3 regions of the Parapusillimonas sp. JC17 genome follow, and region 3 is predicted to be linked to each of the others. Evidence: predicted binding sites of a transcription regulator. Region 3 holds the regulator's gene; each other region holds the start of a gene.
What was found. Region 3 encodes FNR, which switches genes on or off when oxygen is low (the NO sensors DNR and NnrR bind a similar motif). Its sites were predicted from a motif close to TTGATNNNNATCAA; they were not measured.
Positions count from the first base shown of each region.

Region 1 (3,276 bases), 290 kb from region 3:
TAGCCGCATAGCCAGGGAAGTTCGTATTCATGCAGCTGGCGCTCGCCGGCAAGGCCATACATGATCTGCATTTGATCGGGCCGGCCCGCTACCGAGCGGGTCAGCCAATCGCGCCAGGCGCTGGCCTCTTCGAAATAGCCCATGTTCATGAACGCCAGCAGGGTCATGGTGGCATCGCGCAGCCAGCAATACCGGTAATCCCAGTTGCGCTGCCCTCCGATCTGTTCCGGCAGCGAGGTCGTGGCGGCCGCCACGATGCCGCCCGTGGGCAGATAGGTCAAGGCCTTCAAAGTGATCAAGGAGCGCTTGACCAGCGCGGACATGGGTCCGACGTCCGGACACCGGCTGGAAAACTCGTGCCAGAAATAACGGGTCTTGGCCAGCGACGCCTCGGCATCGAAGCCTTCGCCGACGGGTTCGTGCGATGGCTGGTGCATCAGTGTGAACGACTTGCGCTCCCCCGCGTCGACGCTGAAGCGCGCGGTGGAGTGCATGGCTCGCGCCTTGATGGGAGTGGGCGTGCGCAGCACCAGCATGTCCGGCCCCGCCACCGCGGTCAGGGTGAGCGGGTCGTGGCGCTCGACCCACGGTACGGTGCGGCCATAATCGAAGCGCATGACCAGGTCCATATTGAAAGTGACGCGCCCCTTGACGCCCACCACGATACGCACGACGCTGGAATGCCGAAACGTCGAGGGCATGAAGTCGATGAGCTTCGCCTCGCCCTCATCCGTCGTGAAAGTGGTCTCCAGGATCATGGTCCCGTCGAGATATTGGCGCGTCACGCGCCGCACGGACGCTGTCGGTGCGATCTGCCATCGTCCGTTTTCCGGTGTGCCCAGCAGCGCGGCAAAACAGGCCGGGGCATCGAAACGGGGGAAGCACAGCCAATCGATGGCTCCCTCCTTGGACACTAACGCCGCAGTGCGGCAATTGCCTAACAAAGCGTAATCTTCGATTCGGGATGCCATATTCCTCCTGATAATCACAGCGATAAAGGGACGGGCTCGAAGCGTTGATACGATGGTGACACAATTCTTGATTTTGATCAGTACACCGTATACTGTAGCTTCTAATATAAGGCTGCCGTCCGGCTCGCGCCAAACGAGGGGGCAGCCACAGATCAATCGCAACCCATTAAGAGGCTTTAATGAGAAACATCCTAGTTCCCGTAGACGGCTCCGATTCCTCCGTACGCGCAGTCAAGGCCGCCATCCAGGCAATGGCGGATCTCAAAGACTGCAAACTGCACGTCATCACGGTCCATCCGCCCATTGTTTCCGGCAACGTCACACGGTTTTTCTCGGCCGAAGCCATCAATGACTACTACCAGGATGAAGGCCGAAACGCCCTTCTCCCAGCAAAAACCGTGCTCGACGAAGCCGGCGTCAGCTATCAGGACTCGGTCCAGGTGGGCCCTGTTGCCATAACCATCGCCAAATACGCCAAGGATCACGGTTGCGACCTGATCATCATGGGCACGCGCGGCCTGGGCAGCGTAACAGGCATGGTGCTGGGCTCGATCGCGACCAAGGTGCTCAGCCTGGTCGACATCCCCGTCACACTGATCAAGTAGGCACCCGCCCGGCCTGCTATTCCGGCAGGCCTATCCTCAGCAAGCTGCCTTTCGAGTCGTCGGTCAGTACGTAAACATAGCCGTCGGGCCCGACCCTCACATCGCGTATCCGCTCGTTCAGATCCTTCAGCAGGCGTTGCTCGCCGGTCACCTTGTCGCCGTCCAGCGTCAGGCGTATCAGTTCCTGGTCCTTCAGCGCGCCAATGAACAGTGAATGCTTCCAGGCGGGAAACCGGTCGGCATCATAGAAGGCCATGCCTGAAATCGCGGGCGACGCCTTCCAGTAATAAATGGGCGCCTCCATGCCCGCGACTTCCTGCCCCTTCGCCTCCGGAATGGCGAACCCCGAATAGTTGACCCCATATGTTGCTGTCGGCCAGCCATAGTTCTTGCCTGCCTGGGGTATATTGACCTCGTCGCCGCCGCGCGGGCCATGCTCGTGGGTCCAAAGCTGCCCGGTCCACGGATTGAACGCCGCACCTTGCTGGTTGCGATGCCCATATGACCAGATTTCCGGCCGCGCCCCGTCGCGTCCCACAAAAGGATTGTCCTGCGGTACGCGCCCATCGGGAAACAAGCGGACGATCTTGCCTTGGTGCTTGTCCAGGTCCTGAGAGGTCGGCCGCTGGTTGTTTTCGCCCAAGGCGATGAACAAGTGCCCCTGGCGGTCGAACACCAGCCTGGAGCCAAAGTGATGGCCCGACGAGAGCTTGGGCATCTGGCGGAAAATGACTTTGAAATCGCGCAACTGGCGTAAGTCTTGGGAAAGAACGCCGTAACCCGCGGCAGTGCCAGCCCGGCCGTCGTCGCCTTCTTCCGCATAGGTCAGATAGACTCGCCGAGTGTCGTTGAAATCGGGCGGGAGCGCCACGTCCAGCAAGCCGCCTTGCGAACGCGCGAAGACTTTGGGCACGCCCTGGATGGGCTCCGACAGCTTGCCGCCCCGGTCGAGCAAACGCAATGCGCCGGACTTTTCGGTAATCAGGATTCCTTGATCGCCGGGAAGAAAAGCCATGGCCCACGGGTTATGCAGATTCTTGGCGATTTCCTTGACCTCGGCCCGCGCCGATGGCGGCGAGGCCGGGGCAGCTTGTACTTGGGCTGCGCAAGCGGCAGCGGTGGCCAGGCACCCCAGCCCGAAGCCGACGGCAACCTTTCGTGCTGACGCCTGTATGGTCAAAGGGATGTTCGGAATCATGGCGAATACTCCCGTCATTCGTGTGCCGCAGCAGCGGGATTGTGCCAGCCGCCATAGGAAGCGATGAGTTCATCCGCCTTGCGCGGCCCCCAGCTTCCCGGTTCATAAGGCAGGGCTTCAGAGTGATGGTACAGCACTTTATCCAACACGGCCCAGGCCGCCTCGATTGCGTCTTCGCCGGCGAACAGCGACCGATCGCCCGCAATCGCATCGGCCAACAAGCGCGCATAGGGAGACTCTTCGCCGGGATCGGCATCAAGCAGGGACAATTCGAATTGCTCGCCGACGAACTCCTTGCCGGGACGCTTGACGCGCGCCGCCAACGCCAGCGCGGAGCGCGGAGACAGGCGCATCCGTATGTAATTGGACCGTTCGGCATCGGAATGCGCATCCGCGAACAAAGGTTGCGGCGGGGCTTTCAACTGGACCACGACTTCGGCGAAATCCTGGGCCAGGCATTTTCCCGAACGCAAGAACCACGGCACACCGGCCCACCGCCATG
Region 1 covers NZ_CP197474.1:2,304,286-2,307,561, forward strand. Annotated here, with positions in the region: gene ACSBPU_RS11105 (glycoside hydrolase family 15 protein) at 1-971, opposite strand, end outside; gene ACSBPU_RS11110 (universal stress protein) at 1,151-1,576, shown strand; gene ACSBPU_RS11115 (PQQ-dependent sugar dehydrogenase) at 1,593-2,774, opposite strand; gene zwf (glucose-6-phosphate dehydrogenase) at 2,789-3,276, opposite strand, start outside.
Region 1: a site for FNR is predicted at 1,039-1,052, ahead of ACSBPU_RS11110 (universal stress protein). Genes of this name have one in related genera too.

Region 2 (3,276 bases), 500 kb from region 3:
CGTGGCCGCCGATCTGCTGAACACGGTCGTCGCACGCGGCTTGCCGCTGTGCGCGGTCGATGTGCCCAGCGGCCTGGACGGCGCCAGCGGCGAGGTCCTGGGCATGGCGCCGCGCGCCGACCTCACCGTCACTTTCTTTCGCTCCAAGCCGGGCCATTTCCTGATGCCGGGAAGAGCATTGTGCGGCGAACTCGTCGTGGCTGATATCGGCATCCCGGACGACGTGCTTGCCACGGTCCGGCCAGACACCTTCCATAATCGGCCGGCGTTGTGGGCCCGCCGTTACCCATGGCCCGCGATGGACGGTCACAAATACCAGCGTGGCCACGTGCTGGTGGTCGGAGGGCAGCTCATGACCGGCGCGGCACGCCTGGCGGCGCGGGCGGCATCCCGTGTCGGCGCCGGGCTGGTGACGATCGCGGCGCCTGCAGCGGTGTGGCCGATTTATGCCAGCGCGTCCCTGAGCATCATGGTGCAGGCAATACGCGAATCGGGCACGATCGAAGACATTTTGTCGGATCCGCGCAAGAACGCCATCGTGGTCGGGCCGGGCGCCGGTGTGCTGGACATCACCCGCAAGCACGCTTTGCAGGCCCTGGCGAGCAAACGCGCCGTCGTGCTCGACGCCGACGCCATCAGTGTCTTCGGATCCGACCCCGAGGCCTTATATAAGGCCATTGCGGGTCCCTGCGTACTTACGCCGCACGAGGGCGAGTTCAATCGAATTTTCGCCACGCGCGGCAACAAGCTGGAACGCGCCCGGCGCGCCGCGGCACAAAGCGGGGCGGTCGTCGTGCTTAAGGGTACGGACACGGTGATCGCGGCGCCGGACGGCCAGGCGATCATCAACGACAACGCGCCGCCCGAATTGGCCACGGGCGGGACCGGCGATGTACTGTCGGGATTCATCGCCGGCTTGATGGCGCAAGGCATGGAGCCGTTTCTCGCGGCTGCGGCGGCGGTCTGGCTCCATGGCGAATCGGCCCGGCGCTTCGGGCCGGGGCTGGTCTCCGAGGACCTCCCCGAATGCCTGCCCCGCGTACTGCGCCGGTTGAAAAGCTCAATGCGATAGCAGCACCGGCACCGTCATGGAGCCGAGCAGGACCTCTGACGCGCCGCCCATGATCCAGCGGCGCATGCGGCTGTGGCCGTACGCACCCATGACGATGAGGTCGCTGCCGTGATCGGTAGCGGTATTGAGGATGACGTTGCCCACCCCTATGCCTTCGCTTTTCTTGATGGTCTCTAGCGGCTTGGGATAGCCGCGCGCCGCGCAGAATGCCGCGAAGTCGTCGGCTTGCACATCGTTGTAGCGCAGGTCGCCCGGTTCGTGGTCGACGCAGAGCACGACGAGTTCCGAGCACGATTCCAAGAACGGGGCGGCGTCCGCAAAGGCGCGCGCCGCTTCGCGCCTGTGATCCCAGCAGAAAAGGATGCGTTTGCCGATGCTCGGAATGGCGCCCACCGCGGGAATCATCAGCACGGGGCGGCCGGCCGCCATGATGACCGCTTCGGGCAGCGAAGCGTTGAATTCGTTCACCGCCTCTTTGCCGACCTTGCTCATGACGAGCAGATCGCAATAGCGCGCATGCAGCGCCAGGGAGTCCTCGGCCGGCCCGCGCGGCGCGCGCCACTGGGCCTTCACGCCCGCCTGTTCCGTTTTCTCGGTGAAGAGGGCCTTCACTTCGGCCTCTACGTCGGCTTCCCGGTCGCGCAGCATTTTCGTCAGGGATGACGGGATGACCGGATCGTCGTAGCTGAGGGCTGACGGCCCGGCGGGATAGACGCCCACGAGTTCGGCGTTGTTTTGCCCGGCGAGCTTGATGGCGGTGTCCAGGCGCCTGGCAAGGCCCGCGTCTTTGCCGAGATGGATGGCGATACGTCCAAGCATGAGAGATCTCCTGGTTTGAATTGTGGATGAGGTTCTGCTTTGCAATGAGCCGTGTTGCTGCAGACATCATACCCGTCGGCCAAGATTTGGCACAGGAGAGGAGCCATGCAGATCATGACTTATATCAATCTTCTCGACGCCAATTCAGACACGCTACACTTTCGTTTTTGAATATACGGCCCGAGCTGCGGCGTCAGGCGAGTTTTTCCTCGCGTTCGCGGGCTCCGGAGAGTCGCTCAATGTCAGACGTTATTGCACTGGTTTTCGATTTCGACGATACCCTGGCTCCCGACAGCACGTCCGGCTTCCTGAATGAGATCGGCGTCGACGTCGAGGATTTCTGGTCGCGCAAGGTCGACCCCCTGCTGTTCGAGCAGGATTGGGACCCCGTTCCGGCGTTTCTGTATCAAATGATAGAGCTGTCACGGTCCGGGAAGCATGGCGCCATCACGCTCGATCGCCTGGAGGATTGGGGCCGGCGCCTGCCCCTGCATAGCGGTGTCGAATCGCTGTTCCAGCGGCTGCGCGTGCAGGTCGAGCGGGATCATCCCCAGATTAGACTGGAGTTCTACTTGATCAGCAGCGGCATAGGCGATGTCTTGCGCAATACGTCCATTGCCCATGAGTTCACCGATATCTGGGCGTCGGAATTCATCTACGATGGCGAAGGCGGAATCGAGTTCCCCAAGCGCGTGGTCAGCTTCACCGACAAGACGCGCTACCTTTTCCACATCCAGAAAGGGATTGTCGGCGCGTCATCGCGCAACAAGCCATTCGAGGTCAACCGCAAGATCCCGTCCGAGCGGCTGCGCGTGCCTTTCGAGCAGATGATATTCGTCGGCGACGGCTATACGGACATCCCGTGCTTTTCACTGATCCGCCGGTCCGGTGGAGTCGCATTCGGCGTCTGGGATCCCCGTCACCGCCACAAGCGCAGCCGGGCATGGGGGTTCATCCAGGAAGGCCGTGTTTCCAACCTGAACCAGGCGCGCTACGACGACGAGGCGGAGCTGTATCAATGGCTGGAAGAGGCCGTGGAAAGCCTGGCCGGCCGCATCGCGCTCAAGAATCGGACCTACCGTGGCTGAGGGCGCCGATATCGCAGCCATGCGCCTGGCGCTGGAACAGGCGGTTCTGGCGCGCGAGGCGGGCGAAGTGCCGGTGGGCGCGGTGATCGTCGGGGCGGACGGCGCCATCCTGGGCGCGGGGTTCAATCGTACGATCACCGATCACGACCCTACCTGCCACGCGGAAATCGTGGCTTTGAGGCAGGCGGCTGCAGTCCTGCGCAACTATCGCCTGCCGGGCGCGCGGCTGTACGTGACGCTCGAGCCTTGTGCGATGTGCGTGGGCGCGTTGCTGCATGCACGCGTCGCTCAGGTGGT
Region 2 covers NZ_CP197474.1:2,097,806-2,101,081, forward strand. Annotated here, with positions in the region: gene ACSBPU_RS10150 (NAD(P)H-hydrate dehydratase) at 1-1,072, shown strand, start outside; gene ACSBPU_RS10155 (universal stress protein) at 1,061-1,891, opposite strand; gene ACSBPU_RS10160 (haloacid dehalogenase-like hydrolase) at 2,131-2,979, shown strand; gene tadA (tRNA adenosine(34) deaminase TadA) at 2,999-3,276, shown strand, end outside.
Region 2: a site for FNR is predicted at 2,006-2,019, ahead of ACSBPU_RS10155 (universal stress protein). Genes of this name have one in related genera too.

Region 3 (3,276 bases):
CTGGATGGTTTTTTACGCCGTCGCCACCTGGGGCAATGCCGGCTTTCTTCGCGAGTCGGTCTGTAAGTACATGTGTCCCTATGCGCGTTTCCAGAGCGTCATGGTGGACGATGACACATTTGTGGTCACCTATGACCATGTGCGGGGCGAGCCGCGCGGCGGCCGGTCGCGCAAGATCGACCACAAAGAGGCGGGCATGGGCGACTGTGTCGACTGCAGCCTTTGCGTGCAGGTCTGTCCCACCGGCATCGATATTCGCGAGGGCCTGCAATACATGTGCATAGGCTGCGGCGCATGCGTCGATGCCTGTGATCAGGTCATGGACAAGATGGGCTACGAACCGGGCCTTATCCGCTACACTTCCGGACGCGCCATCACCGACCGCATGACACAGAGCCAGGTGCGCAAGCGCATGTTGCGGCCCAGGGTGCTGGCGTATTCCATCATTTTGGGCGCGATCGTCATCGCCTTCATCGTTTCGCTGGCAACCCGCACGACGCTGCGTGTGGACGTTATCCGGGACCGTGGCTCGCTGGGCCGGGAAGTTGCCGGCGGCATGATAGAGAACGTATACAGGCTGCAACTGATCAACACATCCGAGTCGCCCGTTACGCTCACTTTCAGTGCCACCGGGTTGCCGGAGCTGTCCGTGATGGCGGGCGACGAGGGCGGCACGACGGTGAAGGTCGATGGCGCATCGAACAGGCTGGTTCCATTCGTGGTCCGCGCTCCGGCCGGCCAGGTTTCTTCGGGCCTGCACGAAATCGAGCTCCATGCGGTGGGCCACTACGACGAAGGCGATGAAACGACGGTGGTGGAACGTTCCAGCTTCTTCGTGCCCAAATGATTGACTGACGGGGATACAAAAATGTCACAAGCAGAAGCCGACGCGGCCAGGGCGGTAGGACCCAGCAAGCCCTGGTGGCGCGAACCTTGGCCATGGATCATCATGGCAGGTCCGGCCGCCGCCATCGTGGGCTGCATCATCACCATCGTGCTGGCCGTGCAGAATTTCAGCGACCAGGCAATAGAAGACGGCGGGGTAAAGCGCGGCCTCGTCGTGACCAAGCAGGCGCCCGTCGAAGCGCCCACCGCGCCGCCAAATCCGGAACCCTGATAAGATAATAAAAAAATCAGACCGGAGACTTTTATGAGGCATGTGACGGCAATGTTGATTCTGTGGCCATCCTTCCTGCTTGCAGCAGCAACCAGCGCGACCGTTTTCGCGCTGATAGACCCGCTGGACATCACCTTTCTTGGGCATATACACGCCAGCCGTCAGCAGGTCTACGCGGGCGGCTTTTTTCTTTTCTGGCTGATGGCGGCGGTTTCCAGCGCGCTGACCCTGCATTTGGCGCCGCGCGGCCGCGTCCTGGACGAGTTTGGCGACCCCATCAATGAATGACGGTGTCGGCTCGAACCTGTCTCGGCTTGACCTAGCCGCAGTCGGTTCCGGATAGCTGCCGCAGGCCTTGCATGTCCAGGATATGGACTTCGCGCTGCTGTACCCGTATGAAGCCTTCGCGGGCAAACCGCGAAAACAGCCGGCTGACGGTTTCCAGGGTCAGCCCCAGATAGTTGCCGATTTCTTCCCGGCTCATTCGCAGAATGAATTCGGTGGACGAATACCCCAAGGCCGCCAGCCGCTGCGACAGGTTGATCAGAAAAGCCGCCAGGCGCTGTTCGGAGCGCAAGGCGCCCAAGGTCATGACGAGCTGGTGCGCCCGGTTGATTTCCTTGCTCATCAGCCTGCGGAACTGCCACTGTAAAGAGGGCACCTTCAGGGCCAATTGGTCCATTTCGTCGAGCCTGATCACGCACACTTCGCTGTCTTCGAGGGCGATTGCATGCGATACGTGGCGATCGTCCACCAGGCCATCCATGCCGATGATTTCGCCGGGCAGCAGGAAGCCGGTGATCTGCACTTGCCCGGATGCATCTTCAAGCTGGGTTTTCAGCGAGCCCGATCGTATGCCGTAGATGGCTTCCGTTTTTTCGCCGAGGTGAAAGAGCGCTTTACCCTTGGGGATGCGAATACGTTCTTTGACTAGTTCGTCGAGCTTCGAGACATCGCTTCGCGGCATTCCAACGGGCAGGCAGATTTCGTTGAGCATGCATGTGGAACAGTGCGTGGACTCTGGCGTAACGGCGATCTTTTTTTGCATACGATCGTCCTGAGGACGAATGAAAAAACCTATTGTAGGCGGAATTCAAGGGAATTTTCGTGCCTTTTGACCTGAGTCAAAAGGCACGATGGCGTATGGGTGATTAAATGACACACTGGCTGTGTGTCTTCCGCTAATTGACGTCCCAGTAAGAGGACTCCGAATAGGTGGACTTTAGCATATCGACGAAAGCCCGTACCCGCAAGGGCAGGTGGCGTCGTTCGGGCAGCATGGCGAAGATTCCATTGGCGGGCGCTGCATATTCATCCAGTACGCTGATCAGCCGGCCGGCCGCCAGGTCCTCGCGGACTTCCCACAACGAGCGCCAGGCCAGGCCGACGGCGTCGAGCGTCCATTGATGCAACACGGAACCGTCGCTGCAGGCCATATTGCCTTTGACCCGTATTGCACGCAGCTCGCCATCCTGGCGCAGCAGCCATCCGCGCGCCTGGTTCCCCTGGTTGCCGAAAGACAGGCAGTTGTGCAGCGTGAGATCGCTGGGCTGCTGCGGCTTGCCGTGTTTCGCCAGGTATTCCGGAGCGGCCACGATGACGCGTTTATTGTCGGCCAGGCGCAGGCCCACGATCTGCGAGTCGTCCAGTTCGCCGATGCGGATGGCGCAATCGTAACGTTCTTCGATCAGGTCGACCAGGCGGTCGCTCAAGTCGAGCGAGATCGTCATGTTGGGATGGTTCTTGATGAAATCAGGCAGCAGGGGAGCCACATGCCGGCGCCCGAAGCCGGCCGGGGCGGTTACCCGCAGGTGGCCGCTGGGATCAAGGCTGCCCTGGCTGACCCGTGCTTCGGTCTCGTTCAAGTCGCGCAGTATGCGCTGCGCTTCTTCGAGAAAGGCTTCGCCTTCCGAGGTCAGGGACAGGCGGCGGGTGGAGCGCAGCAGCAGCTTTATGCCCAGGCGCTCTTCAAGCGCGTTGATGCGTCGGCCGATCATGGCCGGCGCAACGCCTTCGGCGCGCGCCGCAGCCGACAGGCTACCCAGCGTGGCGACGGCCACGAAGCTTTCAAGTTGTTTGAACTTACCCATGCTGAACGGTAATGACGAAGACGGCGCAAGGTTTCGGCCGCCACCGGACTATAGTAGCAGAGGGATGCA
Region 3 covers NZ_CP197474.1:2,594,929-2,598,204, reverse strand. Annotated here, with positions in the region: gene ccoG (cytochrome c oxidase accessory protein CcoG) at 1-847, shown strand, start outside; gene ACSBPU_RS12415 (FixH family protein) at 869-1,117, shown strand; gene ACSBPU_RS12410 (hypothetical protein) at 1,151-1,405, shown strand; gene fnr (fumarate/nitrate reduction transcriptional regulator Fnr) at 1,437-2,165, opposite strand; gene ACSBPU_RS12400 (LysR family transcriptional regulator) at 2,299-3,207, opposite strand.